Regions from separate parts of the Desulfovibrio sp. SGI.169 genome, predicted to be linked through region 2. Evidence: riboswitches for the same ligand, from Rfam matches in the RefSeq annotation. Region 2 holds a riboswitch; each other region holds the start of a gene.
The links. A riboswitch is a leader RNA that binds a small molecule or an ion and turns the genes downstream of it on or off. The one in region 2 is predicted to bind cobalamin.
Positions count from the first base shown of each region.

Region 1: another riboswitch for cobalamin. It lies ahead of ACQRA4_RS12645 (FecCD family ABC transporter permease); the one in region 2 lies ahead of ACQRA4_RS03970 (anaerobic ribonucleoside triphosphate reductase).
Region 3: another riboswitch for cobalamin. It lies ahead of ACQRA4_RS00230 (sirohydrochlorin cobaltochelatase); the one in region 2 lies ahead of ACQRA4_RS03970 (anaerobic ribonucleoside triphosphate reductase).

Region 1 is NZ_JBNPLS010000039.1:3,601-13,807, forward strand. Features, by position in the region: gene ACQRA4_RS12605 (ParB N-terminal domain-containing protein) at 1-367, shown strand, start outside; gene ACQRA4_RS12610 (class I SAM-dependent DNA methyltransferase) at 364-1,005, shown strand; tRNA gene ACQRA4_RS12615 (tRNA-Asn) at 1,268-1,343, opposite strand; gene ACQRA4_RS12620 (epoxyqueuosine reductase QueH) at 1,416-2,039, opposite strand; gene ACQRA4_RS12625 (Rne/Rng family ribonuclease) at 2,012-4,537, opposite strand; gene ACQRA4_RS12630 (metallophosphoesterase) at 4,771-5,460, opposite strand; gene ACQRA4_RS12635 (5-formyltetrahydrofolate cyclo-ligase) at 5,533-6,174, shown strand; gene ACQRA4_RS12640 (polyphenol oxidase family protein) at 6,165-6,938, shown strand; cobalamin riboswitch at 6,959-7,149, shown strand; gene ACQRA4_RS12645 (FecCD family ABC transporter permease) at 7,273-8,334, shown strand; gene ACQRA4_RS12650 (ABC transporter ATP-binding protein) at 8,334-9,206, shown strand; gene ACQRA4_RS12655 (ABC transporter substrate-binding protein) at 9,154-10,044, shown strand; gene cobI (precorrin-2 C(20)-methyltransferase) at 10,041-10,207, shown strand, end outside.
Region 2 is NZ_JBNPLS010000005.1:29,101-39,307, forward strand. Features, by position in the region: gene ACQRA4_RS03950 (hypothetical protein) at 1-850, shown strand, start outside; gene fusA (elongation factor G) at 954-2,996, shown strand; gene rsmA (16S rRNA (adenine(1518)-N(6)/adenine(1519)-N(6))-dimethyltransferase RsmA) at 3,002-3,841, shown strand; gene ACQRA4_RS03965 (HU family DNA-binding protein) at 4,152-4,424, shown strand; cobalamin riboswitch at 4,862-5,043, shown strand; gene ACQRA4_RS03970 (anaerobic ribonucleoside triphosphate reductase) at 5,168-7,435, shown strand; gene nrdD (anaerobic ribonucleoside-triphosphate reductase) at 7,641-7,811, shown strand; gene nrdG (anaerobic ribonucleoside-triphosphate reductase activating protein) at 7,804-8,343, shown strand; gene nifS (cysteine desulfurase NifS) at 8,539-9,693, opposite strand; gene nifU (Fe-S cluster assembly protein NifU) at 9,697-10,207, opposite strand, start outside.
Region 3 is NZ_JBNPLS010000001.1:53,550-63,756, forward strand. Features, by position in the region: gene sppA (signal peptide peptidase SppA) at 1-176, shown strand, start outside; gene ACQRA4_RS00225 (30S ribosomal protein S1) at 344-2,053, opposite strand; cobalamin riboswitch at 2,221-2,453, shown strand; gene ACQRA4_RS00230 (sirohydrochlorin cobaltochelatase) at 2,503-3,411, shown strand; gene ACQRA4_RS00235 (phenylacetate--CoA ligase family protein) at 3,506-4,795, opposite strand; gene ACQRA4_RS00240 (hypothetical protein) at 4,828-6,447, opposite strand; gene rffA (dTDP-4-amino-4,6-dideoxygalactose transaminase) at 6,453-7,592, opposite strand; gene ACQRA4_RS00250 (GtrA family protein) at 7,607-8,038, opposite strand; gene ACQRA4_RS00255 (AMP-binding protein) at 8,059-9,603, opposite strand; gene ACQRA4_RS00260 (GNAT family N-acetyltransferase) at 9,606-10,207, opposite strand, start outside.

The DNA.
Region 1 (10,207 bases), on a different contig from region 2:
GCGCTGGTTCACGGATGGGGAAGCTACAAGTCAGAGAGCGTCCAGAGCGTGCAATTTTCCGCTGGATATGGAAAAAGGCGTCATTCTGGGAGATATCGCCACGGCACCCAAGGCGCAGAAGTTCTTTGAAGAAGCGGAATGGCTGGAATTGTGGAGCCGGTTTTTCGGCTCTGTGGAGGTCGGATTGTCCGACGGCATGGTGACGGTTCGCTGCCGCAGGCCGCTGGCATGGCATCCGCGAGAACTGGCGGAAAGCCTGCGCTTTGAATTTGACCTCCCGTACCCGGACGGCCAACGAATGGGGCTTGTCCGTCTGGCCCTCAAGTCGTTTTCCCAACGGCTCGGACTGTCCCTGGAGGATGTATGAGTCAGGGGCATGACTGGACGTTTCATGGCTTCGCCGGGGAGTTTGACGGCCATGTGCGGGAACAACTGCCCTGGTATGAGCTGGCCAGCGCCGCCATGGGCCTGATAGCCCGGCAATATATCCCGAAAGAGGGAAAGGTCTATGACCTTGGCGCGTCCACGGGCAATGTGGGCCGCGTGCTTGCTCCCACGCTTGAGGCGCGTTGTGCGCGGCTGACGGCTCTGGATGAATGCCCGGATATGGTGGAGGCGTACAATGCGCCGGGGCGGGCGCTGCGGGCCGACATAACGCGGTTCGACTACAAGCCCTTCGACGTGGCCGTGGCCTTTCTGGTGTTCATGTTTCTGGCCGTTCCCGCCCGGAGAAAACTGCTGGCTCGTCTGCGGCAGCAGCTACGCCCCGGCGGGGCCATCATCGTCTTTGACAAGCTGGTGCCGCCCGGCGGCTATCCGGCCACGGTGCTGGCAAGGCTGACCTGGACTTCCAAGCTGGACCAGGGCGCGGAACCCGGAGCCGTGGTCAGAAAGGAACTCTCCCTTTCGGGGATTCAGCGCCCGCTTTATCCCGGAGAACTGGGAGAGGATGCCGTGGAGGTTTTCAGGTTCGGGGACTTCGCGGGCTGGATTATTGAAGGCTGAAAAATGGACGTGTTTTTGTGTCTGTTCTGACACGCAGGCCACGCCCCGAAAATCTTAATTCAAAAAACGTGCCAAAGCAGAAAAAATGCTCTGGCACGTTCTCATTTCTCGTGCGGGAGATTCTCATTTCTCTTGCGCCCTCACAGCCTGACGGCAGGCGTGCCGACGGATGTGACCGGATGGCCGTGGAGCGTCACAAAGGAGAAAAAAGAAGCCCCACAAGGCTTTTTGGGGCCTTGTGGGGCTTCCTCGGATTTGGAATTGGCTCCCCGAGACGGACTTGAACCGCCAACCTAGTGATTAACAGTCACCCGCTCTGCCGATTGAGCTATCGGGGATCATTGAAGGCAAGAAGTCTTTTACGGAAAAGCCTTCGCAAGGTCAAGCGAAAATATGCGATTCTGTAAAAATCAGTGAAGCGCCGCCGTTTTCTTGCAGCGTTCAAGCTGCTTGCGGTAGCGATCCGCCTCGCTGTAGACGCAGCCGCAGTAGGGCTGACGGTACAGGCCCCACTCTCTGGAGAGGTCAATGCCGGCCTGCCAGTCTGCACGAAAATCACGGTAGACAAAGCCGGGGCCGCCTTTTTCCGCCAGGCGGCGGCCCGCCGCGGCGATAACCTCGTGCGGCTGATAGCGGGAGTAGAGCAGGCTGCTGCTGAAGTGGGCGAAGCCCAGCGAGGCCGCCTGGGCAAAGGCGGCCTCCATGCGGCTTTCACAGCACCAGGCGCAACGCGCGGGCGCTTCGTCCCGTCCGGCCACGGCGCGCAGCCAGGCTGTAATGTCCCATGCCGCGTCCGCATACAGAATTTCCGTACCCAGCCGCTCGGCGCACTGCCCGGCGGCTTCGCGCCGCCGCAGATATTCCGCCAGCGGTTGCACATTGGGATTCATGAACCAGGCCGTAACCGTATAGCCCTCGTCCAGCAGGCGGGTGATGGGCATGATGGCGCACGGTCCACAGCAGACATGCAGCAGCAGGCTGTCGCAGCCGCGCCTTGCCGTGCGCTCTAGGTGCGAATCGCTATTTCCAGGCATTTTCCGAAATCCTGCTCCATTTCGCGCAGGGTATCGCGCTTGTGATTGAGCAGATAGAGCCCCAGTTCACGCGAGGTTTCAAAAACGCATTTTTCGCCGTTGGAGGCGCGCAGCATGCGGCGCAGTTCGCGCAGGCCCTGCAGGGCCTGCCATTCCAGGTTGCGGCGCTGGCCTGTGCCGCCGCAGGCCGGGCAGGGCTCCATAGTGATGGCCAGCGCCGAAGAACCAGTGCGCTGGCGCACCAGCTCCAGCAGGCCAAAGGAACTCATGCGGGCCACATCGTGGCGGGCGCGGTCGTTTTTCATGGCCTGGCGCAGGGTTTTTTCCACCTCCAGCACATGCTTCTTGTCGCGCATTTCAATAAAGTCGATGACCACCTGACCGCCTATATCGCGCAAGCGAAGCTGGCGGGCGATGGTTTCGGCGGCCTCCATATTGGTTTTGTAGGCCATAGCCTCAAAATTGCCCTTGCCGGAAATTTTGCCGGAATTGATGTCGATGGCCATCAGGGCCTCGGTCTGGTCAAAGACCAGACGACCGCCCGAGGGCAGGGTCACTTCGCGGGAATATATCTGATCCAGCTGGCGGCGCAGGTTGAAGCGCTCCCACATGGACTGGCGGATATCGCCGTGCAGGCGCACCAGGTCTTTTTTGCGCGGAAAGAGCAGATTGGCCGTGTCGCGGATGCCCTGGGCCACATCCTCATTGTCCACCCAGATTTCACAGACGTCATCGGTAAGGTAGTCGCGCACCGCGCGTTCAGAGAGGCCGGGTTCCTGATGAATCAGGGCCGGCGCGGCGACCTCGGTGGCCTTTTTGCGTATGTCGCGCCAGAGGCGCTTCAGATACTGAAGATCGGTTTTCAGCGTGGTCTTGGTGGTGCCCGCGCTCACCGTGCGCACGATGACGCCCAGACCCTGGCCGGGGTCAATGCCGTTCATCATGTCGCGCAGGCGGGCGCGTTCCTCGTCGCTTTCCACCTTGCGGGAAACGCCGATCTGCTCCTGCCCCGGCGTGAGCACCAGAAAACGCCCGGCCAGCGACAGCCAGGTGGTCAGAAACGCGCCCTTGTTGCCGGTGGGTTCCTTGACCACCTGCACCAGCACTTCCTGGCCGGCCTTGAGCACTTTCTGGATAGGAGGAAATTTTTTGCCCTTGGCCGGTTCGTGGTGGGCCTGCCAGTATTCGGGGTGGATTTCATCAATCTGCAAAAAGCCGTTCTTGCCCGCGCCGTAGCTTACAAAGGCGGCCTGAAGATTGGTGTCGATATTGTGGATGACGCCCTTGTAGATATTGCCCTTGATCTTGCGCTGGTGAAGCATGTCCAGATAATACTCCAGCAGGCGGCCCTCTTCGGCCAGGGCCACTTCCACCTGTTCGCCGGGCAGGACGCTGATGAACATGCGCCGCTTGCCCGCTGTCGCGTCAGCTCTGGCCCTGGCCGACGCGGCGCGTGTGGCGGTTTTTTTGCCGCTTTCGTTGCCGGCGGCCGGGGCGCTTTTGCTTTTTTTGGCGCTCTTGGGGGCGGGCGCTTCGGCGGCGGCTTCGCCGGCGTCAGCCGGTGAGGGGGCCTCGGCCTCGTCGATGTCGCCTTCTTGCCGGGCAAACGCTTCGTGTTCGTCCACGGCGGCTTCATTCTCGCCTGTTTCATCCGTGGCGGGCGCGCGGCTTTTGCGGCTTCGGCCACGCCCGCCACGCCGTCCGCGACGGCTTTTGCGGCGGTGCGTTTCAGCGGCGTCTTCGCTTCCGCTTTCGGCCGCTGTGGCCTCATCGGCTTCCACGGCTTCCAGGGGCAAGGTTTCTTCCGGCAGTGTCTGTTCGGTTGATTCCAGCGTCACGTCCGACGCCGCCGGGGCTTTTCTGGTTCGGGAAGCCCTCTTGGGGCTTTTGGCGGCGGGGGCGTCCGCCGTGGGTTTGGCCTCGGATGGGCTTTCTTCCGCCGTCGGGGCCGGGGCGGCGTCGCCTTGTGCGGAGGTTGCGGGCGTAGCGGCTTTCTGGGCGCGCGGGCTGCGCGTGGTGGCTCGCGTGGCGCTGCGGGCGCGACCGGGAGCGGGCCTGGCGGCGCTTGCCGGTGCGGCCTCAACGTCATTCGGCCCGGATTCCGCCGGGGCCGTGGGGCCGCTTTCTGCCTCGACCCTGGCCGCGCGGCTTTTGCCCGCAGCCCGTTTCGGCGCGCGCGGTCTTGGGGCCGCGCTTTCCTCGCCGCCTTCCGCGCTTTTGGCCGCCGCGCGTCCGCCGCCGCGCGCTTTGCGCGCGGGAGCGTTCGCGGGGCTTTCCGGGGGGGCATCGGCAGCGGGCGTTGTCGCCGCCTCGCCGTTTTGGACGGCGGGCTTTCTGGAGCTGCGGGAGGATGCGCGGCGTTTGGGAGCGGGGGCTTCCGCCGGGGCCTCGCCAGAGGCGGCGGGGCCTGTGGAAGCGGAAGATACGGAAGATGCGTCCTGGCTTGCGCCATCCGTGGCGTGGGACGCGGCCACGGAAAAATCCTGGTCAGTGGTCATGAAAATCCTTCTGGCGGCAGCCTGAAAAACAGCGCCGCAAAAAATTCGTGGATCGGCCAGCCGGGCCTCGTTGAGACAGCGCGGCAGCAGCGCCGTCGCGGGCGCGCATTTGCCGCGGGCATGCCGAACCTTGTTTTTACAAGATACGTCTTTTGCGGAAATATGCAAGAAGCCGCGCAGCCCGTCCCGCCCGCCGCGCGAACACGCGGCGAAAAGAGGTCGCGCTGGCGGCGTCAGCGACGTTCAAGCACACGCAGTTCCGCGGACAGGCGGCCCGAGTTGGAGCGCAGCACCACATAACCGCCCTGGGCCAGCGCGCCGGGGTTGACCACCACGGTGCGCCCCACGCGATCCACGGCCCTGGCCTCATGGATATGACCGCACAGACAGATGTCGGGCTGGGCTTCCTCCAGAAATTCGCGCACCGCCGTGGAACCCACATGGATGTCGCCGGGTATGATGTCGCAGGCCGTATCCTTGGGCGGATTGTGGGATACCAGCACCGTGTGCGGATAGCGCCGGGCGCGTTGCCAGCAGGCGTCCAGCCAGGCCGCGAATGCGGATTCGGGAAATTCGCTGGGCGTGCCGAAAGGCGTGAAGGTGGAGGCCCCCACGCCAAAAATGGCCGTATCCGGCGTCAGCTCACGGGTGATGGTATGCAGATTCCAGCCCCGCTCGCTGAGCCATGCGTCCACTTCGGGCCGATCCATATTGCCGATCTGGGCCCAGACCGGCAGGCCGCGGGCGCGCAGGGCCTCCATGACCAGTTCGGCCTGCTTGACGCCGCCGGTGATGGTCAGGTCGCCGGTGACGATGATGCCGTCAGCCTGGGCCAGTTCCGGAATCCGCCCGAAGCAGGCGGGCTCGTCGTGAATGTCGCCCACGGCGATCCAGAGGTAATCCCGCGTATCGGCACTTGGCATGGCGTCCCATCCTTTGTTATAAAAATCGTTACGCAATCCTGCCATAACTCGCCACGGATGGAAAGGCCCGCCATGCATCCCGCACAAACCGCATCAGCTTTGCCCACCATGGAAAAGGGCGCATCCGTCGCGGCGCGCAAGACAGCCCTGCGTGAGCGCATGCGCAGGCTGCGTCTCGACCAACCGCCGGGCCTGGCGCGGGCGCGCAGCCTGGAGGCGCAGCGACGTCTGATGGATGCCCCCTGCTGGCGCAACGCGCGTTCCGTGGCGCTCTATGTGGCGCTGAAGGGCGAATTGTCCACAGACAGCCTGCTGGATGCGGCCTGGAAAAGCGGCCGCGCGGTCTGGCTGCCGCGTGTCCGGCCCCGGGAGCCGGGGCGTATGGAGTTTGTGGCCTGCGCGGGGCCGGGGCAACTGCGGCCCGGCCCCTTCGGCCTGCGTGAGCCGGAGGACGGCTTGCCCGGTCTGGGCCCGGAAGAGGCGGGCATGAGCTTCAGGCCGGATCTGCTGGTGCTGCCGGGGCTGGCCTTTGACCGGCGCGGCGGCCGCCTGGGCTTTGGCGGCGGCTATTATGACCGCTTTCTGGACAATATGCCGGCCTGCCCGCGCGTGGGCCTGTGTTTCGCCTTCCAGATCATCAGAAACCTGCCCCTCGAACAGTGGGACCAGCGCGTGCGCTATCTCTGCACGGAAGAGCAATTCCTGTGCCTGTAAAGTACATTCCCTTTCAGTTTCCCGGTCTGGAAAATGTCGCTTGCGCCTTTCAGGCGCGCGCCGCCATGCCTGACGGCGGATACCGCGACGCTTACGACGGCGGCAACATTTCCTTCAGCGCGGGGGACGATGCGGGCCGCGTGGCGGACAATCGCCGTGACATGCTGGCGGCCCTGCGGACGCGCGGCCTCACGGCCTGGGCGGAACTCAATCAGGTGCATGGCGACGCGCTGCTCTTTGAGCCGGAAAGCGTGCCTTGCCAGGCCCGCCCCGTTGCGGAGGGCGACGGCATGGCCACCTCCCGGCCCGGCCTGGGCCTGCTGATCAAGACAGCGGACTGTCAGCCCATTCTGCTGGCGCACAAAAGCGGTCGCTATGTGGCGGCCCTGCACGCGGGCTGGCGGGGCAACCGCTGCGATTTTCCGGGCACGGGCGTGGCCCGTTTCTGTGCGCGCTATAATCTCAAGGCCCGCGATCTGCTGGCCGTGCGCGGCCCCAGCCTTGGCCCGGCACGGGCGGAGTTTGTCAATTTTGAGCGGGAATGGGGGGATGCCTTTCGCCCCTGGTTTGACCCGCAGACGCGAACCATGAACCTCTGGGGCCTGACCCGCCATCAGTTGCGGCAGGCGGGCCTGCCGGAATGCCAGATTTTCGGCCTGGATCTCTGCACGGCCTCCAATCCCGACCAGTTTTTTTCTTACCGTCGGGAGAAAAGGTCCGGTCGTCAGGCCAGCCTGATCTGGATCGCGGCCGAGCCGCATTGACAGAGCACTTCGCCGCGCCTAATGTGCCTTGTGGAAACGGCAGCCGGGACGCCGCAGCGGCGCGCCGGCTTGAAAAGGGAATCCCGTGCGAAACGGGAGCGGACCCGCCGCCGTGAGATCCATTAACCACGCCCCATCTCGCGCCACTGGAAACGGGAAGGCCGGGGCAAGGGGATCAAGCCGGAAGACCTGCCGTTGTTCCAGATGTCCGCGCTTCGGATGCTCCAGGCGCGGCAACGTCTCCGGCAACGGGTTTTTGCCGGTCAGGCAGAGGAAATACGGGCCTCTTCCAGTATGGAAGAGGCTTTTTTTGTCCGCGCAAGCCCCGCAGCATATGCCCGCAAACGTCGTTTTCGCTTTTTCCGGGTCGCCCGAATCACGCTCTCCGCGTCTCGCGCTGGCGGGGCTGGCCGCGCTCTGGTTCGCTTCTCTGCCTCTGGCCTGCCTGCCGGGGCCGTATCCGCTGGACGCGGGCGAGGTCTTTCGGGCGCTGGCCGTCAGTCTGGGCCTGAGCGACGCGCCGGTGGAGACCGCCCGCCTGCTGGTGGTGGAAAAAATTCGTCTGGCGCGGGTCTGTCTGGCGGCTTTGTGCGGCGGGGCGCTGGCTGTGGCGGGCGCGGCCCTTCAGGGCGTGCTGCGCAACCCCCTGGCCGATCCCTTCACGCTGGGCATTTCCGCGGGCGCGGCCTGCGGGGCGAGTATGGCCATCGCTCTGGGCGGCGGCCTGGCCGCCGCGTTCGGGCTCTCCCAGGCCGGACTGGTGGCCCCGGCCGCCCTGTGCGGCGCCCTGCTGGCCCTGTGCGGCGCGCTGTGGCTGGGACGGGGGCGGGGAGATTTCGGCCGCGAAAGCGTGATTCTGGCGGGCATTGCCGTGGCCGCTTTTCTGGGGGCCCTGGTGGCGCTGGTCAAGGCGCTCAACGAAGAGTCCGTGACCAGCATCGTATTCTGGATTCTGGGCTCTTTGCAGGGACGGGGCTGGGACAGCCTGCCCCTGCTGCTGGGCGCGTCCGCGCCGGGTTTGCTGGCTGTGGGCCTGGGCTGGCGCGCTCTTGACGTGCTTTCGCTGGGTGACGAACAGGCCGCGCAACTGGGGCTCAATGTGGGCCGGGCGCGCTTCTGGCTTTTGGCCGGGGCCAGTTGCATGACGGCGGGTTGCGTGGCCGTGGCCGGGGTGATCGGCTTTGTGGGGCTGGTTGTGCCGCATGTGCTGCGGCTCTTGCTGGGGCCGGGGCACGGCCCCCTGCTGACAGGCGCTTTTTTCGGCGGCGGCGTGCTGCTTGTCTGGGCAGACGTGCTGGCCCGCAGCGTGCTGGACGGCGGTCAGGAGCTGCCGGTGGGCGTGGTTACGGCCCTGCTGGGCGGGCCCTTTTTTGCCCTGCTGGTGCGGAGGCGCTGATGTCCGGCAAACGGCGTTTGTCAGGGAAAGCGTTGCTGAATGTGCGCGATCTGGCGGCGGGCTATGGCGGGCGGCCCGTGCTGCGCGGCATAAGCCTGAAGGCGCGCGGCGGCGAAAGCGTGGCCCTGCTTGGCCCCAACGGCAGCGGCAAGACGACGCTGCTGCGTTGCGTTTCCGGCGTGTTGCGACCCCTGAGCGGCGGCGTATGGCTGGCCGGCAGGGCTGTGGAGCGTCTGCGCCCGCGCGAGCGCGCCCGGCTGGCCGCCGTGGTGCCGCAGCGCGCGGAATGCCCGCCCGGCCTGAGCGCGCGGCGAATGGTGCTGCTGGGGCGCTATCCGTATCTTTCCTGGCTGGGCGGCTACGGGCGGCGGGATTATGAGGCCGCGGAACGCGCTTTGGCCGCCACCGGGGCCGCCGGTCTGGCGGGGCGGCGCGTGGACGAACTGTCCGGCGGGGAATTGCAGCGGGTGCTGCTGGCGCGGGCTCTGGCCCAGGAGAGTCCCCTGCTGCTGCTGGACGAACTGGCCGCCGGGCTGGATCTGGCCCGCATGGTGGAGCTGTTTGACCTGCTGGAGCGCCGCCGGGCCGCCGGGGCCTGCCTGTTCATGGTCATGCACGATTGCAATCTGGCCTCTCTGTACGCCACCCGGCTGATCGGCCTGAAAAACGGACGCGTGCTTTTTGACGGCCCCGCGTCCGCGATTTTTACCGAGGAGAATCTCAGTGCCCTGTACGACACGCCCATCCGCGTTTTTCCGCATCCCCGCTGGGGCTTGCCCCAGGCATTGCCGGATCGCGCGTCCGGCCCGTGGAGCGGCCTTGCTTCTGCCCCTGCTTCTGGGTCTGGCCCTGCTGGCGGGGGGGCGGGTTGAGGCCGCCCCGCCCATTGAGGTGACGGACGATACGGGCGTCACCGTGCGGCTGGACAAACCCGCCACGCGGGTTATCGCCCTGTACGGCGCTTTCAGCGAACTGCTGCTGGCCCTGGACGCGCGCGAGCTGCTGGCGGCGCGCACCGTGGCCGACGCGCGCCTGCCGGAACTGGCCGGGCTGCCCGCCGTCGGAACGCACATGCGGCCCAATGTGGAACTGATCGTGGCCCGCAGGCCGGATATCGTGCTTCAGCTCGCGGGACGGCGCGAGGCCCTGTTGCAGACCGAGGCCCTGCGCGGGCTGGGCGTCAATGTGCTGACCTTTGAGATGGATTCCTTCGAGAAGATGTTTGCCGTGCTGGAGAAGCTGGGAAGGCTCACGGGCCGGGAGCGGCAGGCCGCCGGGCTGCTGCGGAACTGGAGCGCGCGCCTGGCGGCGTTGCGGGCGCGCAACGCGGGCAGAAAGCCGCCGCGCGTTTTTTATGAAGCGCGTTATCCCAACCTGCTGGCCGCCGGACGGGGCAGCATTGTGAATGAAATTATCGTTGCGGCGGGCGGTGAAAACGTGGTCGATGACGACAAGAAGCTGGCGCGCTTCAATGAAGAGGCTTTGATTCGCGCAAACCCGGACGCCTACCTGATTCAGAAAGGCCCCATGAATCCCGACCCGCAACCCCTGACCGGGCGCGCCCATTACCGGGCTTTGCGCGCCGTGCGCGCGGGCCGTGTGCTGGTGGTGGACGAGAGCCGCTTCGCCCGCCCCGGCCCCGCCTCGGTGGAAGCGGCGGAAGAACTGGAAAAATGGTTACACCCCTCGGATGAGCGAGAAAAGCAATGAACGGAACTCTGTATGGCGTGGGCGTGGGCCCCGGCGCGTCCGACCTGCTGACCCTGCGCGCCGTCAACGTGCTGCGCGCGGTGGATGTGATTCTGGCGGCGGCTTCGCCGCGCAATGACTATTCCGCCGCTCTGGATACGGCCCGCCCCCATCTGCGGCCTGA
Region 2 (10,207 bases):
CCAACTGCCGGAACTGACCCTGGACGCCCCTTCCCCGGCATGCTGGCCGGAATGGGCGGAAGACGCGCGCCTGGACGACGACCTGGCGGCCTCGGCCTATGAGGGCACGCCGCCTTCCTGCCGGGCGGCGCTGAAAACCGGTCTGGCTCTGGCGCATATGCATTTCGGCCAGAGCCCCGGCTGTCTGCGCGAAGACCGCCGGGATTCCCACCTGGGCTTCTGGCGGCACACGGCCTCTTTTCCCGCGCCCTGGAGCGTGCTGGCCTTTACGCCAGAATACGCGGCGGCGGCTCGGCTGACGGCGGCCTGCGCCCCCGCCCTTCTGGCCGGCGTGCCGCTGGTGGGCGCGGTCTGTGTGGGCGGCGCGCCCCACCGCGCCGCTCTGGTCAGTCTGGAACTCAGCGGCGTGGAGGACATTTTCACCCTGGATGAAGCCGGCCTCTGCGCCCTGCTTGAAGAGTGCCAGCCCGGTCCGGGCCGGCTTGTTCTGCTGCACGGAGGAGAGCTGGACAACGTGGCGCGCGCGGCCCGCGCGCTGGGCCTGCCCTGTTATGAAGAACGCCGCGCCCCGGTTCTGGTTCTGCCCGAACCCGACGCCTTTGATCTGGACATTCTGGCCTTTGCCCAGGGCGACGCGCTGAAACAGGCCCTGGAAGCCGCGCGACCCGCCCCGCCGGCGGCCATCTATCTCAGGCCGGAGGCCGCGCGCGGCCACGGCTCTTTCAGCCATGTGGAAGCTCTGGTTCTTTCGCCCGGCTGCGAAGGCTTCTGGCTGCATGCCGGCCTGACGCCGGGCTTTTTTATGGTTTCGCGTCTGGCTTTTGGCCCGCTTCAGCCCCTTTCGCGTTAAACGCGCGGCGGGCGCGGCCCACGCGCTTCCGCGCGTCCGCCCTTGCGGGAGTTCGCAAAAAGCCGTACCACTCAGTGATAACGTCAGCCAGCCGGAGCCAGACATGCCCCCAGTCAGCGACATCCGCAACATTGGCATTATCGCCCATATTGATGCGGGCAAGACCACCCTTTCCGAGCGCATGCTTTTTTACAGCCGTAAAATCCACCGCATGGGCGAGGTGCACGACGGCGCGGCCACGATGGACTATTTGCCCGAAGAGCAGGAGCGCGGCATCACCATCACTTCGGCCTGCACCTCCTGCCAGTGGCGGGAACGGACGATCAACCTTATCGATACGCCCGGCCATGTGGATTTCACCATTGAGGTGGAACGCTCCCTGCGCGTGCTGGACGGAGCCGTGGGCGTGTTCTGCGCCGTGGGTGGAGTGGAGCCGCAGTCCGAAACGGTCTGGCGGCAATCCGAGCATTTCGGCGTGCCCAAGATCGCCTTTGTGAACAAGATGGATCGACCGGGCGCGGACTTCGGGGCCGTGCTGGAGGCCATGCGCCGTCGCCTCCAGGCCAACGCCGTGGCCGTGACCGCCCCCCTGGATCAGGGCGAGGCATTTTCCGGCGTGCTGGATCTGATCAGCTGCGAAAGCCTGACCTTTGACCCGGCGGATCAGGGGCGCACCGTGCTGCGCGTGCCTTTCAGCCCGCGCGAAGCCGCTCTGGCCGCGCCCTGGCGCGATACCCTGCTGGAAAAGCTGGCCGAAGCCGACGATACCTTTCTGGAACTCTGGATGGACGGCTCTTTCAGTCAGGAGGACATTCGCGCCGCCCTGCGCCGGGCCACGCTTTCCCGCGCGCTGACGCCCGTGCTCTGCGGTTCGGCCCTGCGCAACATGGGCGTGCAGCCCGTGCTGGACGCGGTCTGCGACTATCTGCCTTCGCCTCTGGATGTGGCCGCGCCCGTGGGGCGCGACGCCGAAGGACGGGAAGAAACGGTCAAGCCGGATCCGGAAGCGCCGCCCGTGGCCCTGGTTTTCAAGGTGCTGGTGGAAAACGGGCGCAAACTGTCCTTTTTGCGCCTTTACGCCGGGAGGATCAAGGAGGGCGACTCTCTGCGCAACGTGGCGCAAAGAAGCGACGACCGCGTGGGCCGCATCTTCCGCCTGCACGCCGACCGCCGCGAACAGCTCGAATCGGCCTCGGCTGGAGAAATAGCGGCTGTGGTGGGCCTGCGCGCGGCTCATACCGGCGAAACCTATACCGCGCGGGGCCGCGAGCTTGCGCTGGAATCCATCGAGGCGTACGCGCCAGTGCTCACCCTGGCTCTGGAACCGCGCAACGCCGATGAGGGCAAAACCCTGGACGAAGCTCTGGCCCGCTATGTGGAGGAAGACCCCACCATTCAGGTCAGCCTGGATGACGATTCGGGCACGCGCATGCTTTCCGGCATGGGAGAACTGCACCTGGATGTGCTGCTGGAGCGCATGCGCCGTGAATACGGCATCAGCCCGCGCGCCGGTCAGCCGCAGGTGGTGCTGCGCGAGACGGTGCGCAAAGAGGCCGGGGCCGAGGCCCTTTTTGACAGGGAGCTGGGCAAGGAGCGCCACCAGGGCGCCGTCTCCCTGCGTGTGACGCCCCTGCCCCGGCATGCGGGCAATCAGGTGAATGTGGGCGACTTTCTGCCCGCGGACCCGCAAGAGGCCCGCAAGCTTCTGCCCCCGCACCTGCTTCAGGCCGCGCTGGATGGCGTGCGCGACGGTCTGCAAAGCGGCGGGCTGACCGGCTGGCCGGTGGCGGATGTGGCCGTGACCCTGACCAGTGTGGAGCGGCGCGAGGGCCTGACCACAGCGCCGGGCTGCCACATGGCCGCCGGCCAGGCTTTGCGCGAGGCTCTGGCCAGGGCCGCGCCCGTGGCTCTGGAACCCATCATGAAAGTGGAAATCAATGTGCCCGACGACTTTCTGGGGCCGGCCATCAGCCTGTTCAACACCGCCGGCGGCAAGGTGGAAGACCTGGAGGACCATGCCGGACGCAAGCTGCTGCGCGGCACGGCGCCTCTGCGCCGCCTGTTCGGCTTTTCCACGTCCTTGCGCTCGGCCACGCAGGGCCGGGCCGGGCTGATGCTGGCCTTTGACCGCTTTGACCTGCCCTGAGGCCCATGCCCGCATCTCTGAAAAACAGCCTGCCCGCGCCGCGCGCCAAGAAAAGCCTGGGGCAGCACTTTCTGCGCCGGGAAGAGATTTGCGCGCGCATCGCCGCCCTGCTGCTGCCCCGGCCTGAGGATCGCGTGCTGGAAATCGGCCCCGGCCCCGGCGCGCTGACCAGGGCACTGGAGGGCGGGCCGCACGCCTGCCTGCTGCTGCTGGAAAAAGACCGCCATTGGGCGGCCGAGCGGCAACGCATGGCCGGGCCGCGCACCCAGGCCGTGCTGACCGACGCCCTGCGCTTTGACTGGAGACGCATCGAACCGGAGCGCCCCTGGAAAATCATCGGCAACCTGCCCTACAATGTGGCCTCGCCCCTGATCTGGGACATTGTCTCCCGATCCAGGGGCCTGAGCCGGGCCGTGTTCATGGTTCAGAAGGAAGTGGGGCAACGGCTGGCCGCCGCGCCCGGCAGCGGTCATTACGGCGCGCTCTCGGTCTGGGTGCAAAGCTACACCCGGCCGCGCCTGGAATTTGTGGTGGGGCCCGGCGCGTTCAGTCCGCCGCCCAAAGTGGATTCCGCCGTGCTGTCCTTTGAGCCGCTGCCGGCCCACTCTCTGCCCGACCGGCCCGACGCCCTGTCCCGCCTGCTGCGAATTTGCTTTCAACAGCGCCGCAAACAGTTGGGCGGCATCTTTCGCCGCGCGGGTCTGCCGAAGCTGGAAGCGGCTCTGGAACAGACGGGGCTGGCTTCCCATCTGCGGCCGGAAGCTCTGAGCAAGGAGGATTTTCGGCGTCTTGCCGCTTTTTTGCCGCCAAATCTTGACAAGCCGAACCAAAAAAGGTTGAGTTAAGCCCGCCGCCATAACGCTATTGTATCGAGAGTTCGCGCCACGGGCCTGCCGAAGCTGGAAGCGGCTCTGGAACAGACGGGGCTGGCTTCCCATCTGCGGCCGGAAGCTCTGAGCAAGGAGGATTTTCGGCGTCTTGCCGCTTTTTTGCCGCCAAATCTTGACAAGCCGAACCCAAAAAGGTTGAGTTAAGCCCGCCGCCATAACGCTATTGTATCGAGAGTTCGCGCCACGGGCCTGCCGCGCGCCTTTGCGGGCGGATACCGGGAAATCTGGCGTGTGATATCTTTTGGCAAATCTTCAGGAGGATATGATGACTAAAGCTGATCTGGTTGAAAAAATTGCCGCCAAGGCCAATCTGACCAAGGCCGCCGCCGAACGCGCGCTCAACGCTTTTCTGGCGTCCGTGGAAGATGCGCTGTGCAAGGAAGCCAAACTGACCCTCACCGGCTTCGGCACTTTCGCCGTGGAAAGCCGCAACGCCCGCCAGGGCCGCAACCCGCGCACCGGCGCCACCCTGACCATCCCCGCCTGCAAGATGGTCAAGTTCCGTCCCGGCAAAATGCTCAAAGACGCCCTGAATTAGAAGTCAGTCCACGGTTCGCATGAAATGACTTCCGCCGGGCGGGAGCCCGGCGCGGCGTGAAAAACGCCGTAACTGAGCCAAAAACCGCATTTTGGGACGAATGCGCTCCATAATCCGGCTCTTGGCCGAATTGCGAAATGACTTCCAGATAGTTTCAGCTTGAAAGGGGTCTGCCGGCAGCTCACGCTTGGTCGGCAGACCCCTTTCAAGCTGAGCATGCTTCGGATTCAGCCCGCATCAGGGCATTTCGCGCATGAAATGCCCTGCGGAAAAATCTCCCCTTCTACCGACAAGCAAAAAGCATGGCGTATTTTTTAATGAGGGAATTTGCCGGGTTGTGCTCGCGTGATAAAAAATACATTATATTTCAATATGTTGCTACAAAGCAAGGAAGGCTTTTTTTGCGCCCCTCATTGACAGAAGGGGAGTGTTTTGACTATTTCTAGACTCGCGGAAGCGCCCTTCGGGGCTTCATAGGGAATCCCGTTCAAATCGGGAGCGGACCCGCCGCCGTACGCCGAACTGATGCCGCTTTTCCCCGCGCGCCACTGGACTTGTGCCGGGAAGGCCGAAAAGCGAGCCGGCAAGCCGGAAGACCTGCTTTCGCACATCGTTTCCGAGGATGGATCATCGGCAACGGGGCTTTTGCCGACAGATCCGACAATGAGGATCAGACTCCTCCTCCGCCCTCCTCTTTGGGGGAGGTATTTTTACCGTACCAGCCCCCATGCCCGGAGTATTTCATGCCCGCCACCATCATTAAACGGGACGGCGCGTCCGCGCCCTTTGATTCCGTCAAGATTCTCAACGCCATCACCAAGGCCAATCAGGCCGTGGGCGGCGAGGACATGTCCCCCACCGATCTGCTCTTCGTCACGGAAAAAGTCTGCAAAAAGCTGGAAGAACGCAACCTCCGCCATGTGGAAGAAATTCAGGATGTGGTGGAGGAAAGCCTGATTCAGTACGATTACGCCAAAACCGCCAAGGCGTATATTCTCTACCGCGCCGAGCACGCCAAGATACGCAACGCGGAATCCTATCTCATGGACATTTACAAAAAGCTGACGTACTCCCCGGCCATCCGGGAGGACATCAAGCGGGAAAACGCCAATATCGACGGCGACACGGCAATGGGCACCATGCTCAAATACGGTTCCGAGGGGTCCAAGTTTTTTATCGACAACTACATTCTGCCCAAGGACGCCTCGGCCGCGCATGCCAACGGCGATATTCACATTCATGACAAAGATTTCTACATGCTCACGGAAACCTGCTGCCAGATCGACCTGATCCCGCTGTTCAAAAACGGTTTTTCCACCGGGCATGGCTATCTGCGCGAGCCCAATTCCATTGAAAGCTATTCAGCCCTGGCCTGCATCGCCATTCAGGCCAACCAGAATGAAATGCACGGCGGCCAGAGCGTGCCGCATTTTGATTTTGCCATGGCGCCCGGCGTGGCCAAAACCTACGCCAAGGAATACCGCAAGGCTTTCTGCGCCTGCCTGCGCATCGCGGGCGGCCTGGACGCCGCCTCGGCCGCAACGCTGACGGAGGAACTGCTGAAGGCCGCCGGCCTGCGCCCGACCGTCGCCATAGACCGGGCCGGGGCGGAGGCTCTGGCCCGCGCACTGGACGAGCGCGCGCCCGCGGAGTGGCGGGAGCTGGCCGGACGCGCCCATGCCTATGCCGCGGAGGAAGCTCTGGGCAATACAGACCGCCGCGTGTATCAGGCTATGGAAGCCCTGATTCACAATCTGAACACCATGAATTCCAGGGCAGGAGCACAGGTGCCGTTCAGCTCCATCAATTATGGCACGGATGTTTCCGTCGAGGGCCGCATGGTGGTGAAAAACCTGCTCCATGCCACCCAGGCTGGCCTGGGCAACGGCGAAACCTCCATTTTTCCGGTGCAGATTTTCAAGGTCAAGGAAGGGGTCAACTACAACCCCGGCGATCCCAATTACGATTTGTTCAAACTGGCCATGGAAACTTCGGCCAAGCGTCTTTTCCCCAATTTCAGCTTCATTGATGCGCCGTTCAACCTCCAGTATTACAAGAGCGGCGACTACAACAGTGAAGTGGCCTATATGGGCTGCCGCACGCGCGTGCTGGGCAACGTGCATGACCCGGAACGCCAGGTGACCTGCGGACGCGGAAATCTGAGCTTCACCTCCGTGAACCTGCCGCGCCTGGGTCTGGAGGCGCGGGGCGATGTGGAAAAATTTTACGCCCTGCTGGATGACAAGATTGATCTGGTGTTCCGCCAGTTGCTGCACCGGCTCAAAATTCAGAGCGCCAAAAAGGTGCGCAATTATCCCTTCCTCATGGGCAACGGCATCTGGCTGGATTCCGGCAAGCTGGACTGGGATGACAGCATCGGCGAGGTGCTCAAGCACGGCACCCTGACCGTGGGCTTTATCGGCCTGGCCGAGACGCTCAAGGCCCTGCTGGGCGCGCACCACGGCGAGAGCGGGGAGGCGCAGAAGCTGGGCCTGGAAATTGTCGGGCACATGCGCCGCCGCGCCGATGAAGAGGCGAAAAAGACCGGCCTGAATTTCTCGCTTATCGCCACCCCGGCGGAAAGCCTGAGCGGACGCTTCGTGGCGCTGGACCGTGAGCGCTACGGCAGCATTGCCGGCGTCACGGACCGCGACTACTACACCAATTCTTTCCATGTGCCGGTCTACTATCCCATCAAGGCTTTTAAAAAAATTCAGCTGGAAGCGCCCTACCATGCCATGACCAATGCCGGGCACATCACTTATGTGGAGCTGGACGGCGACACCTGCAGAAATCTTCAGGCCTTTGAGCGGATCATCCGTTACATGCATGACCAGGGCGTGGGCTACGGCTCCATCAATCACCCCCTGGATCGTGACCCCATCTGCGGCTATACGGGCGTCATCGGCGATGTCTGCCCGCGTTGCGGCCGCCGCGAGGGCGAGGGGGTGAGTCTGGAAAAGCTGCGGGAACTGCGCAGAAAATTTCCCCAGACCCCTAAATGGGAATGAGCGGACGGGGCGCGGCGGCTTCTTCATACACGGAAAACACTTCTGCTGTCAGAGAGTGGAACAAGGCACGCCAACCCGCGCATTGAACGGGAAAAAGCGGGTTTTCCCGTTTGCGCTTTGCGGACGGTCTTGCGAGGCAAGGCCGCGAACGCTGTAAGCGTTTCTGATATTCATCTGTGTTGAGACTGAAAAGGAGACTACGGCAATGCTGATGGAATCGCGTCTGTTTGAGGAGACGAAACTGAAACAGAAAATGGTGGGCCAGGGTGTGGGCTTTGAGCGCATCCGCCGGATTACCGGCTATCTGGTGGGCACCCTGGATCGCTTCAACAACGCCAAGCGCGCGGAGGAGCACGACCGGGTTCGGCATGCCTGAACGCGACCTTGTTTCCGCAATGCCGGAGCGGGCGCGCCTGCGTTTGTCCGGCATTGTGGAAGAATCCATTGTGGATGGGCCGGGCCTGCGCCTTGTGCTTTTTACCCAGGGCTGTCCACACGGCTGCAAGGGCTGCCATAATCCAGAAACGCACGACCCGGAGGGCGGTTTTGTCCGCCATGTGGAAGAAATTCTCGCGCAATACGACGAAAATCCGCTTTTGGACGGCGTCACGTTTTCCGGCGGCGAGCCCTTTCTCCAGGCCGGGGCGCTCTGTGCCGTGGCCGAGAAAGTCCGCGCCAGGGGCGGCGATGTGATCACCTATACCGGCTATACCTATGAGGCTCTGCTGGCGCGGACAGAACGCGGCGCTGAACCGGACGCGGCCCGCCTGCTGGAACTGACCGATCTGCTTGTCGACGGGCCGTATGTGGAGGCATTGCGGGATTTGGAATTGCCTTTCCGGGGCAGTTCCAATCAGCGCCTGCTGGACAGAAAGCAGCGGCGCGCGCTGGCCGCCGCAAAGGCATAAAAAACGCCGGAGAGGCAATGCCCTCCGGCGTCGGGAAGCGGGCCGTCCAGCCAGTGTCTAATCGCAAAGATTCTGCGCGGAATTTTTGCAGGATCGTTCGCGAAAAAACGTGGTTTTCGCTCACTCACGGCGGCTACGCCGCCGCAAAACCCTTGCGGGTTTTGTTGCGTCTACTTTTGCAAGCAGACGCTAGCCCTAGTTCTTGAAGGGTGAAATGGCCCGCAGGGTTTCAATGACGCCGGGGAAGTTTTCAATCACATACTCCACATCCTCTTCCGTGGTGTAACGGGAGAGAGAAAGGCGCACCGAGCCATGGGCGTAGTTGAAGGGCAGACCCATGGCCCTGAGCACATGCGAAGGCTCGAGACTGCCTGAAGTGCAGGCCGAACCGGAGCTGGCGCAGACGCCCAGGCGGTCGAGCATCAGCAGGATGGCCTCGCCCTCCACATTCTTGAATGCGATATTGCTGGTGTTGGGCAGGCGGTTTTCCATGTCGCCGTTGACCATACAGTCAGGAATGCGTTCCAGCAGGCCGTTTTCCAGCTTGTCGCGCAGCCGGGCCACATTGACGCGTTCTTCCTGCATGTGTTCGCTGGCCAGTTGGGCGGCCATGCCCAGCCCCACAATATAGGGCACGTTTTCCGTGCCCGCCCGCCGGCCACGTTCCTGATGGCCGCCGCGCATGAACGGACGGAAGCGCACGCCCTTGCGCACATAGAGCACGCCGATGCCCTTGGGCGCGTGAATCTTGTGACCGGACAGGGACAGCATGTCCACCGGCAGATGGCGCAGGTCGATGGGCGTTTTGCCCACGGCCTGCACCGCGTCGGTATGAAAGAGCACGCCGCGTTCCCTGGCCATTTCAGCCATGGTCTGGATGGGATAGATGTCGCCCACCTCGTTGTTGGCGAACATGATGGACACCAGCGCCGTGTCGTCGGACAGGGCCGCGGCGTATTCGTCCATATCCAGGCGGCCTTTGCCGTCCACGCCGAGCAGGGTCACATGATAGCCTTGGCGCTCCCAGTACTGAACCACATTGAGCACCGCCGGATGCTCCACGCGGGTGGTGATCAGGTGACGCTTTTCCGGCTGGGTCTGGATGGCGGACCAGATGGCCGTATTGTCGCTTTCCGAGCCGCAAGAGGTAAAAATAATCTCATCTGGATGCGCGCCCAGCAGGGCGGCCATGCGCTCGCGGGCCGTGTCCACGGCTTCGCCCACCTGGCCGCCGAAGCTGTGCATGCTGGAGGGGTTGCCGTACAGTTCGCCCAGATAGGGCAGCATGGCCGCGAGCACTTCCGGGGCCACGGCTGTGGTGGCGTTATTGTCGAGATAGATGGTTTTCATGGTTTACGCCTCCTCCACCACGATGTCGGACTCCACATGTTCGCGCAACAGACGCTCCACCAGATTGCGGATGGTCACCTCGCTGGAGCGGCACCGCGAACAGCGCCCGCGCAGGGAAACGGTCACCCGCTTGCCGTCCACATCCACCAGTTCTATGTCGCCGCCGTCGGCCGCGAGCTGGGGCCGAATTTCCTCGTCAATGGTCTTGAGCACCTGCTGCATGCGCTGCACATTGGTCATGCGCGGCTCGGGCCTCAGCTCGGTCAGCGGCTTCTGCTTGAGCTCGGCGGCGAGAATCTCTGAAATCTCGTTCAGGCATTCGCCACACGCGCCGCCGGCCTTGGTGTAGTTGGTGACCTCTTCCACGGTTTTCAGATTGTTTTCGCGGATGGCGCGGATAATCTGGGCGTCCGTGACGCCGAAGCATTTGCACACCAGCTTGCCCTCTTCGTGGGCGTGGGGCACGGGCGGTTCGCCTTTCCACTGGCGGATGGCCGCCTCCAGGGCTTCCTGA
Region 3 (10,207 bases), on a different contig from region 2:
TGCTCTGGCTGGCGGAGCAAACCGGCGTGCCCGCAAGCCGCAGGCTGCTGACCCGGCCCAGGGAAGACTCCTGGCTGACGGCGAGCCTCAAATCCTGGTTCGGCCTGGATATTTCGGCCCTTGCGGCCACCGCCGGCGTTGACTGGCGCGCGCCGGTCTTTCTGTACCAGTTCTGACGGCGCGGCGTCACGCCGCCAAGCCGCCGCCGAGTACAGCCACGCGAGCAAAAAAGGCGTCCGCAGGGACGCCCTTTTTGCTTAACGCGGTTTTTCGCTCACTCGCGGCGGCTACGCCGCCGCAAAACCCGCAAGGGTTTTGGAGTGTCCACTTTTGCGGGTAAACACTAGCTGTTTTCGCTTTCCTCAAACTTCTGCTTGAGCAGATCGCCCAGGCTCTGCCCCGCCTCCTGCGGGCCGGCATGAAATTCCTTGGGCTTGCGGCGTTCCTCCTCATCCTTGATCTGCTTGATGGAGAGGCCCAGGCGGCGCTCTTCGGCGCTGACATGGATGACCTTGGCCTGAATTTCCTGGCCTTCCTTATAAATTTCCGCCGGGGTCTTGACCTTTTTGCCGGACAGTTCGGAAACATGCACCAAACCTTCGATGCCCTCTTCAACTTCCACAAAAAGGCCGAAGTCGGTGATGTTGGTCACCACGCCCTTGACGGTGCAGCCCACGGGATAGGCATCCGGCACATGGCCCCAGGGGTCGTCCACCAGCTGCTTGACGCCCAGGGTGAACTTTTCGTTTTCCTGATCCACGGTGAGCACCTTGGCCTGCACGGTGTCGCCCACCTTGTACAGCTCGTTGGGATGCCGCACCTTCTTGGTCCAGGAGATGTCCGACACATGAATGAGACCGTCAATGCCGTCCTCAATGCCGATGAACATGCCGAATTCGGTGATGTTCTTGATGACGCCCTCAAGAATGGTGCCTTCGGGATATCTCTCGGCCACCAGCTCCCACGGATTGGGGCGAACCTGTTTCATGCCCAGGCTGATGCGCTTCTTTTCGCCGTCCACGCCCAGGATGACCACTTCCACCTCATCGCCGGTGTGCACCATCTGGGAAGGATGGCGCAGCTTCCGCGTCCAGGACATTTCGGAAATGTGCACCAGACCTTCCACGCCGGGTTCCAGCTCCACAAACGCGCCGTAATCCACCAGATTGGTGACCTTGCCGGTACACTTGGCCCCCTCGGGGAAGCGGGCGGAAATATCCTGCCAGGGATCGGGCACCAGTTGCTTGAGGCCCAGGGAGACCTTGTTGTTCTCACGGTCAAAGGAAAGCACCTTGAGGGTCAGTTCCTGCCCCATGGTGATCATTTCCTTGGGATGGCGGATGCGCTTCCAGCTCATGTCCGTGATGTGCAGCAGACCGTCCAGGCCGCCGAGATCCACGAACACGCCGTATTCGGTGATGTTTTTGGCCTTGCCCTGGACAATCTGGCCCTCTTCCAGGGTGCGCAGCAAATCCTGCCGCTTGGAATCGCGCTCCTCTTCCAGCAGCACGCGGCGGGACACGATGACGTTGCTGCGGCGGCGGTTGATCTTGAGCACGCGAAATTCAAATTCCTGATTGACAAGGGCGTCCATGTCCGGCACGGGCCGCAAATCCACATGGGAACCGGGCAAAAACGCCTCCACCCCGCCGATGTCCACCGTATAGCCGCCCTTGATGCGGCGCACGATGTGGCCCTTGATGACCCTGTTGTTTTCCTGCACGTCTTCAAGCTGGTCGAAGACCTGCATGCGCTTGGCCTTTTCAAAGGAGAGGGTGATGGTGCCGTCCATTTCGTTCTTGCGCACCACATAAACGTCCACCCGGTCGCCCACCTTGACGATCATGTTGCCGGCGGGGTCGCGAAATTCGGCCGCGGGGATCTGCCCCTCGGACTTGAAATTCACGTCCACCAGCACGTTGTCGTCATCCACGCGGACGATTTCGCCTTTGGTGATGGAGCCTTCCTCAAGGTCGCCAAAATCGGGATTGAGATAGTTTTCGAGGGCGCTTTCGAAATTGATTTCGTCGTGCCCGGTTTCCTTGTCTGCCATCTGCCATGCCTCCAAATAATTTCCCCTCACTGGGAGAGTGGGAAAAACTATCAGAGCGCCGGGAAAAGCACAAGCAAAATTGTCCGCCGCGACATTGCCGAAGATGCCGCCCGCCGTGACGCGGCCCGCCTGAAAACGGCCCCAGCCGGCTTGACTTTTGCGGCGCCCTGTTGTCCTCTGCCGTCTGTAGCGGGGAATTCCGTGCAAATCGGAAACAGTCGCGCTGCGGTAAGAGGGTACAGAGCTTCTTCGCCCCCGAAAGGCTTTCGGCGGGCGCGACAGCCAGCCGTGCACGCGGTGAAGGCGAAGCCGAGGCGCGGGGCCGTTGTCCCGAAATTTCGCGGAACGCCGGCCCCCATATCCCTCAAGTCCGAATACCCGCCGGCGGAACGCCACTCGCGTCGCCGCCATCTCCCGTCACCTTTCAACGCATGATTGAGGAGGCAGCCATGTTTTGTACCCTGCGCAAATTTCCACGCTTTTTGCCGCTTTTTCTGCTTCTGCTGGCTTTTGCGGCCGCGCCCGCCCAGGCGGCTGAGCAAAAGGCCCCCAAGGAAGGCGTGCTGCTGGCGGCTTTCGGCACCAGCGTGCCCGAAGCCCTGCCCGCGTTCAAGGCCGTGGACGCGAGCTTCAGGGCCGCATTTCCGAACAGCCCCGTGGTCTGGGCCTACACCTCGCAGATCATCCGCCGCAAGCTGGCCAGTCAGGGCCAGCCCGCGGGCGGCATCAGCGACGGGCTGGCCGCGCTTGCCAGAGAGGGCGTAAAAGTGGTGCGCGTGCAGTCCCTGCATGTGATGGCCGGCGAGGAATTCACGGCGCTGGAGCGGGCGGTGCTGCTCGACCTGCGAAAGCATCCCGGTCGCTTTGAGGCCGTTTATCTGGGGCGCCCCCTGCTGGAATCGCGTCAGGACGCCCAGGGCGTTTCCAGGGCCGTGCTGGCGGGCATGGACAAACGCCGGCGGGACGAGGCCGTGGCGCTCATGGCCCACGGTCAGGCCCACGGACGGGCGGATCTGGTTTTTGAGGGCACGCGGGCCCTGTTTAAGGAAAGCGACCCTCTGGTCTTCATGGCCACGGTGGAAGGCGCGCGCGGCTTTGACGACCTGCTGGCCGAACTTAAGGCCCGCAAGGTCAGAAAAGTCTGGCTGCAGCCCCTGATGGTGGTGGCCGGGGATCACGCCCGCAATGACCTGGCCGGGGCGGAGGAAGACTCCTGGGCGTCCAGGCTCAGGGCCGCCGGATTTCAGGTGGAGGTCAACCTCAGGGGCCTGGGCGAACTGCCCGGCGTATGCCATGTCTTTGTGGCCCACGCCAGGGAAAATCTGGACGATCTGACCAGGGAGCCCAAAAAGCGGTAAGGGCCGTCCGCAAGGGCCGTTCGCTTTTTTCCAAAGAAGCGGACGGCCTTTTTCACAGCGGCGCGCGACATGCCCGTAAAGTCCGGCCGCGCTCTCAGCGCCTGTCCACAATGCGCTTGGACTTGCTGAAGGTGCGCGGCAGGCTGGCGTAATCGGCCACCCGCACCTCCATACGCGCCAGGATGGCCTTGTGCAGCCGTCGCTCCACCTCCCCGGCCAGAGCCTCGTCGCCGCCGGCGTGCCGCGCCTGGGCGCGCTCCACAGTCAGAAGCAGATGATCCAGAGAGCGCTCGTCCCTGGTCAGCTCGATCTGATATTCGCCGCCCAGTTCGGGGAAGCGGCCGATGACCTCCATGATCTGGCCGGGGTAGATATTCACGCCCCGGTAGATGATCATGTCGTCCGAACGGCCGAGAATGCGGTCGTGCCGGGGCATGTTCAGGCCGCAGGAGCAGCGGCCCGGCAGCAGGCGGGTCAGGTCATGGGTGCGGTAGCGCAGCAGGGGCGCGGCCTCCTTGCGCAGACTGGTGACCACCATTTCACCCACTTCGCCTTCGGGCACGGGCTGGAGAGTGTCCGGGTTCAGCACTTCAATGATGAAAAGATCCGCCCAGTAGTGCAGGCCCTCGTGCGCGTCGCAGTCCATAGCCGTGCCAGGCCCGTACATTTCAGTCATACCCGCGATGTCGTAGCTGCCTTCCAGGCCCAGCTTGCTCTCAATGGCCTGGCGCATCTTTTCGCTGCGCGTCTCGGCCCCGCAGATCATTTTGCGCAGGCGTATATGGTCGCGCAGGCCGGCGCGCTCCACTTCCTCGGCCAGCAGCAGGGCCATGGAGGCCGTGGCGCCAAAGCAGGTGGCGCCCATGTCCCTGAGCAGCTGCAAGTGCATTTCCAGGTTGCCCGGCCCCACGGGGATGGTCAGCATGCCAAACAGCTCGCTGCCCAGCTGAAAGCCCGCGCCGGCGGTCCACAGGCCGTAGCCTGTGGCCACCTGCATGCGGTCTTCCACCGTGAGCCCGGCCAGCTCGTAGCAACGGGCCATCTGAAGGCTGAACGTCTCGATGTCGGCACGGCTGTAAGCCAGAATCTTGCGCTTGCCCGTGGTGCCGCTGGAAGCGTGAATGCGCGTCACCTCTTTTTCCGGCACGCAGAGCAGCGGCAGAGGATAGCCCTCGCGCAGGTCTTCCACATCCACAGTGGGCAGCAGACGCAAATCGTCCAGGCCGCGGATATCCTCGGCCCGCGCGCCGCACGCGTCCAAGCGCGCCCGATACTGCGGCGAGTTGCGGGCCTGTCGCAGGGTATAGCGCAGACCGTCCAGCTGAATCTGCCTGATCTGCTCGTCCGTGAGCCGGGGGATAAAGCGATGGTCGCGACCGGACATGGGCTCTCCTTGATTTTCTTGCGTTGTCCGCCTTATGTCCCCTGCGGCAAAGCCCTGTCAATACGCTCTGCCGGTGGCGGAACCGCCCTGGCGTAGACGGCGCAGCCGATCCAGCCGTAATTTTTCTTCCTGTCTATGGGAATTTCAGCCACGCGGACATAAAGGCCGCTCTTTTCGACCGCATCATGCAATGCTTCTGTAAAAACAGCCGAATGCTCGTCATGGGTTTCGCCAATCACCAGGACATCAGGAGGATTCTCGCGCAATGCTCTCTCAAAACGCGACGGATCATAGCCCGTCAGAATGAACGTACGGCTCAGGTCGCTCATGGCCGGGCTGGAAGGGAGCGCCCCTGTCACGGGATAGAGAAAATACATGAAGCCGCTGACGCTCAGGCTTCCATTGGGCGGCAAAACCCTGCCGACAGCGCGCCCGGCCAGCAGGGTGTTGGATTCTGGAATATAGCTCTCCGGCCAGACGGGGGAAGGAAAGGCGCGCAACACGTCCAGCGTCATGCGCGCCTGCGCCGCCCCGGGCAAGGCCACAAGCATAACGCCCCAGGCCAGACACAAGGCGACGGCGCCGCCCCGTCGCAGACGGGGAGAAACGCGCAGAACCCCGCCCCAGGTGAGGGCGCACAAGCCCGCGCAGCCCGGCAGAGCAACCGCGAAGTGGTAAACGAATCCGATTTTGCTCAACGGCTCCAGCAAGGGCAGCAGCGCCAGCGTCAGCCAGAACCACCCCCGCCCGCGCGCGCCCCTGGCCGTTTGACGCCAGAACAATATTGCCGCGCCGACTGTCAGAAGCAGCAAAGGCCAGAATGCCCGCAACGCCTCCTGCCCGTTGCTGACGAATTTGTGCCAGGTGCGCCCGGCTTCCGGCCCAAAAATGGCTCCGGCCTGTATATAGGACTGAATCAGCTCGGTCACGCCGCCACGCAGCAAAACCGTCAGCGCTAGCAGCAGAAGCCCGCCGCACAGTCCGCCCGCGACATAACGCCAAAAAGCGCGGGGGCCGCGCCCCAACCAGACGGCCGCGGAGCCCGCCACGGCGAAAACGGCAAAAGGCTCGCGCAGCAAGACGCCTAGGGCGGTCAGCGCCCCCGCGACGAACCAGCGCGGGCTGCGCGGGTTCTGCTCCCGCGCCTGATCCAGCGCCAGAAACAGGGGAATGTACGCGGCAAAAATACTGTTCTTGAAGCCGGCCTGAATGACCGCCGGCGCATTCATGGCCGTGAGAAAGGCCAGCGCCAGCAGCATGCCCCCCACCGCGCTGCCGCTTTCGCGTTCCAGCAGGCGGCAGAACAGCCACCCGGCCCAGGCGGCCGCCAGCATATCCGCCAGACGCAGCCAGATAAGCGCATTCCCCGGCAGGGCGCACAACCAGGAAAGCAGCAGAGGGTACAGCATGAAACCCCCGGCGTCGGGCGCCCCCCGCCCCTGGGCCAGACTTTGATGGATGAACTGAGCCCAGTACGCGTAAAAACCTTCGTCCATGTATGGGAAGGAACCCAGAAAAAGCATTCTGGGGCAAATCGTGCTGGCGAACACCACCAGCAGCCTCCACCTCCACAGATGAAGCCGGCAGGCCTCTTGCCCGGCGCACAGGGCAGCTTGCCCCGTTGCGGAAAAGCGCGCGCTGTCGTGTGACATGGGAATCAGCGGCGCAATGCCGTGGACAGCGTTTCGACAACCTTTTCCTGTGCGGCGCGCGGCAAGCCATACCAGAGAGGAAGACGAATCAGGCGGACCGACAGGCTGTCGGTCCGGCTCATGGCGCCATGAGCGCGTCCGTAGCGCCGCCCGGCGGGCGCGGAATGCAACGGCACATAATGAAAGACCGCGTGGACGCCCTGTTTTTTGAGTTCATCCAGCACCGGCTGTCGGTCAATGCCCGGCGCAAGCAGAATATAGTACATATGGGCGTTGTGAAGACAATGGGCCGGAATTGACGGTCTGCGCAGGAGACCTTCTTTTTCCAGAGGTTCCAGCATGTCGTGGTACCGTCGCCAGCGCGCCATGCGGTTTTCGGTAATCTCGCCGGCCTCTTCCAGTTGCGCCCACAGAAAGGCGGCAATGAGTTCGCCCGGCAGGTAGGAGGAACCCGCCTCCTGCCAGGTGTATTTATCCACTTCTCCACGAAAGAAACGGCTGCGGTCAGTGCCTTTTTCACGAATGATCTCGGCGCGCTGCGCCATTTCAGGATCATTGACCAGCAGCGCGCCCCCCTCGCCGGAAATGACGTTTTTAGTTTCATGAAAGCTGTACGCGCCCAAATGGCCGATGCCGCCCAGCGCCCGCCCCTTGTAGGTGGACATGAAGCCCTGGGCCGCATCCTCCACAACCTTGAGGGCATGGCGTTGCGCGATGTCCATGATGGCGTCCATTTCGCATCCGACGCCCGCATAATGCACGGGCGCGATGGCGCGGGTGCGCGGAGTGACGGCGTCCTCAATAAGCCTTTCATCAATGTTCAGCGTATCCTCGCGGATGTCCACAAACACGGGCACGCCGCCGCGCAGCGCCACGGCATTGGCGGTGGAGACAAACGTATAGGACGGCATGATCACTTCATCGCCGGGCCGGATATCCAGCAACAGGGCCTGCATTTCCAGAGCCGCCGTGCAGGAATGGGTCAGCAGGGCCTTGCGGCAGCCGCTCAGTTTTTCCAGCCAGTGATGACAGCGCTTGGTGTACGGGCCGTCTCCGGCCAGTTTGCCGTTAAAATGGGCCTCGGCGATATAATAGAGTTCCTTGCCGGTCATGTGCGGCCAGTTGAAAGGAATATGCTCGGGCATGTGACGGCCTCCGGTTAAGACGATTGCCGGGCCGACGCGGGCCGGGTCGCAAACACGTAGAATTTGAGCGCCAGAAACAAAAAGACGGCGCAGACGAAGATGGCCGCGAGCTGCACAAGCTGGTGCGGATAGCCGAACCTGTCCACACAGACATAAAGCATGCCCAGATTGATGCCGTAACTGCAGGCGTGAGCCAGCAAAAACCGCCCCCCCGCGCCTGCCGCGCCGCCTTTATGATCAAACGTATACTTTTTGTTGCCCAAAAAAGAAACCAGCATGGCAAGCGGATAAGATACGCCTACCACCAGCTTGGGGTCCGCGCCCAGCCATGTGAAAAAAAGATAAACGCCGTATCCCACGGCATTCTGGGCAACGCCCACAATGCCGTAACGCATGAGCTGGCGCAGGGAGCGCCCGCCCGACAGGCGGCACGGCAATTTCGCCATGGAGAAGGACATCTTTGCCATCAGCGGACAGCCAGCTTTTTCAACGCCTGGCGATCCACCTTGCCATTGGCGTTTTTGGGCAGGGACTCCATAAGGTTCAGACGGCTCGGAATCATGTAGGAAGGCAGGATTTCCCCCAGGCGACGCAACAGGGTTTTGTCGTCTTCGCCCCCCTCATAGGCGACAAAGCCAAAAATTTTGCCGTAAGCGTCAGCCTGTCGAAGGTAGACGGCCGCAGCCTGACTTACACCCGGCAGACGCATGAGACCGCTCTCGATTTCTTCCAACTCGATGCGATAGCCCATATGCTTAATCTGATTATCCCTGCGGCCCTGAAAATAGAGCTTGCCGTCCACTTCACAGACAAGATCGCCCGTGCGATAGGCCCGCTTCATAAAGCGCCGGGGCTCGTTCAGGGTCAGAAACGCGGCAGATGTGCGCTCCGCGTCATTAAAATAGCCTGCCGACACATTGGGCCCCGCCAGCACAAGCTCGCCTTCCGTCCCTCTGTTGCCGTCCGCGCCTTCAATGAAATAATCGAAATTCTGATTCAGCCGTCCCAGGGGGGGCAGTCCTTTCAGATCCTCAAAGTCCGCGTCGCCCAGCCGGTATGCGCTGCAAATGCAGGTGCATTCAGTGGGCCCATAGACATTGACGATACACGCCTGCGGCGCGAAAAGATCATAGAGTTTTTTCAACTCCGCTTTGGGGTAGCCTTCGCCGCCAAAAGAAATAGAGCGCAAGGCGGGCAGAAAACGGGGCTGCATGGCTTTCATGGCCATGACATAGATGAGCAGCGAGGGCACGGAAAACCAGACCGTGCAGGCCATTTTCCCCACATGCGCCACAAGATCATAAGGTTTGGCCAGCAGTTCGCGAGGCACCGGGGCCAGGGATGCCCCGGAAAAGAGCGCTATGTAGAAATCAAAGACGGAATTGTCAAAATACATGGGGCTGAGATTGGCGAAAATATCCTTCTCGCACACTTCAAAACAGCGGGCTCCCCATTGGATGAAGTGCAAAATATTCTGATGCGTCACAGCCACGCCCTTGGGCACGCCTGTGGAACCGGAGGTAAACATAATATACGCCAGGGTGGAGCCGTCCACATCCCGGGTGCGGGTATGCAGTTCCTCCAACTGCCCGGCGTCGCATTCCGGCAATATCGCCTCGTCAAGGAAAAGACAGGGCACGCCGCACTCTTCGGCCAGACGACGCATGGCCTCTTCATAAAAGGCGTCATCATAGAAAAGCAGGCGCGGCTGGGCCGTGGCCATGATTTTTGCCGTGCGGGCTACCGGCGAAGCCGCGTCGATAATCACATACGGGACGCCAAGGCGCAGAGCCGCCAGCATCAGCGCATACGACAACGGATGCTTGTTATGGGCGATAGCTATGACATCGCCGCGCCCACAGCCCTTCCGCATCAGCACTGCCGCCAGACGGCGGGCAATGTCGGTCAGCCGGTCATAGGCATACTGACTGTCGACATAGCGCAGAGCGACGTTCTGTCCCCAGCGGGCCGCCGCTTCATCACAGAGAGTTCCAAGATTGTAGTGATGCATGGCTACCTGGCGATGGTAAAAAATTCATACGGCGCGGCGCAGTCCAGAAAACCCAAGCGCTCACGCAAGGCCATCGAACCGGCGTTATTGGTGAAACAGTCCCATAACGGCTCCACGCCATGAGCCAGGCAATCATCCACAAAGCGAACGGCAGCCATCATGGCAAATCCTTTACCGCGATATTCAGGCCGTGTAAAAATATCGACTTCCGCCCTGCCGTTTTCCAAGGCCGCGGCATAGCAAATCGCCGCAGCTTCACCGGCATGACAGATCACCTGTGCGCGGGCATGCGCTACGAAGGCTGCGGCGTTAGGCCAGAAACGCGACACCAGGCCAAATGCACTCTCCACGCGACTCACAGTTTCTGTTGTCACGGACAATACGACACAGTCCGCAGCACTCCTGGACAACAGGCGCGCGCGGGTCTCTGCATAGACTTCTGTGCGCAGGAAAAAACGCTGACGCTCGGCGCGAACTGCCTGCATTGGTTCACAGATATGAAAAGCCGGGAGTAGCGGCGTGTACAATCGCACTTTTGGGGCGGCAAACGCCTTGTCGATCAATAAATATTTTTGCAGCTCCGCCTCAAAACCAGGCGTCGATT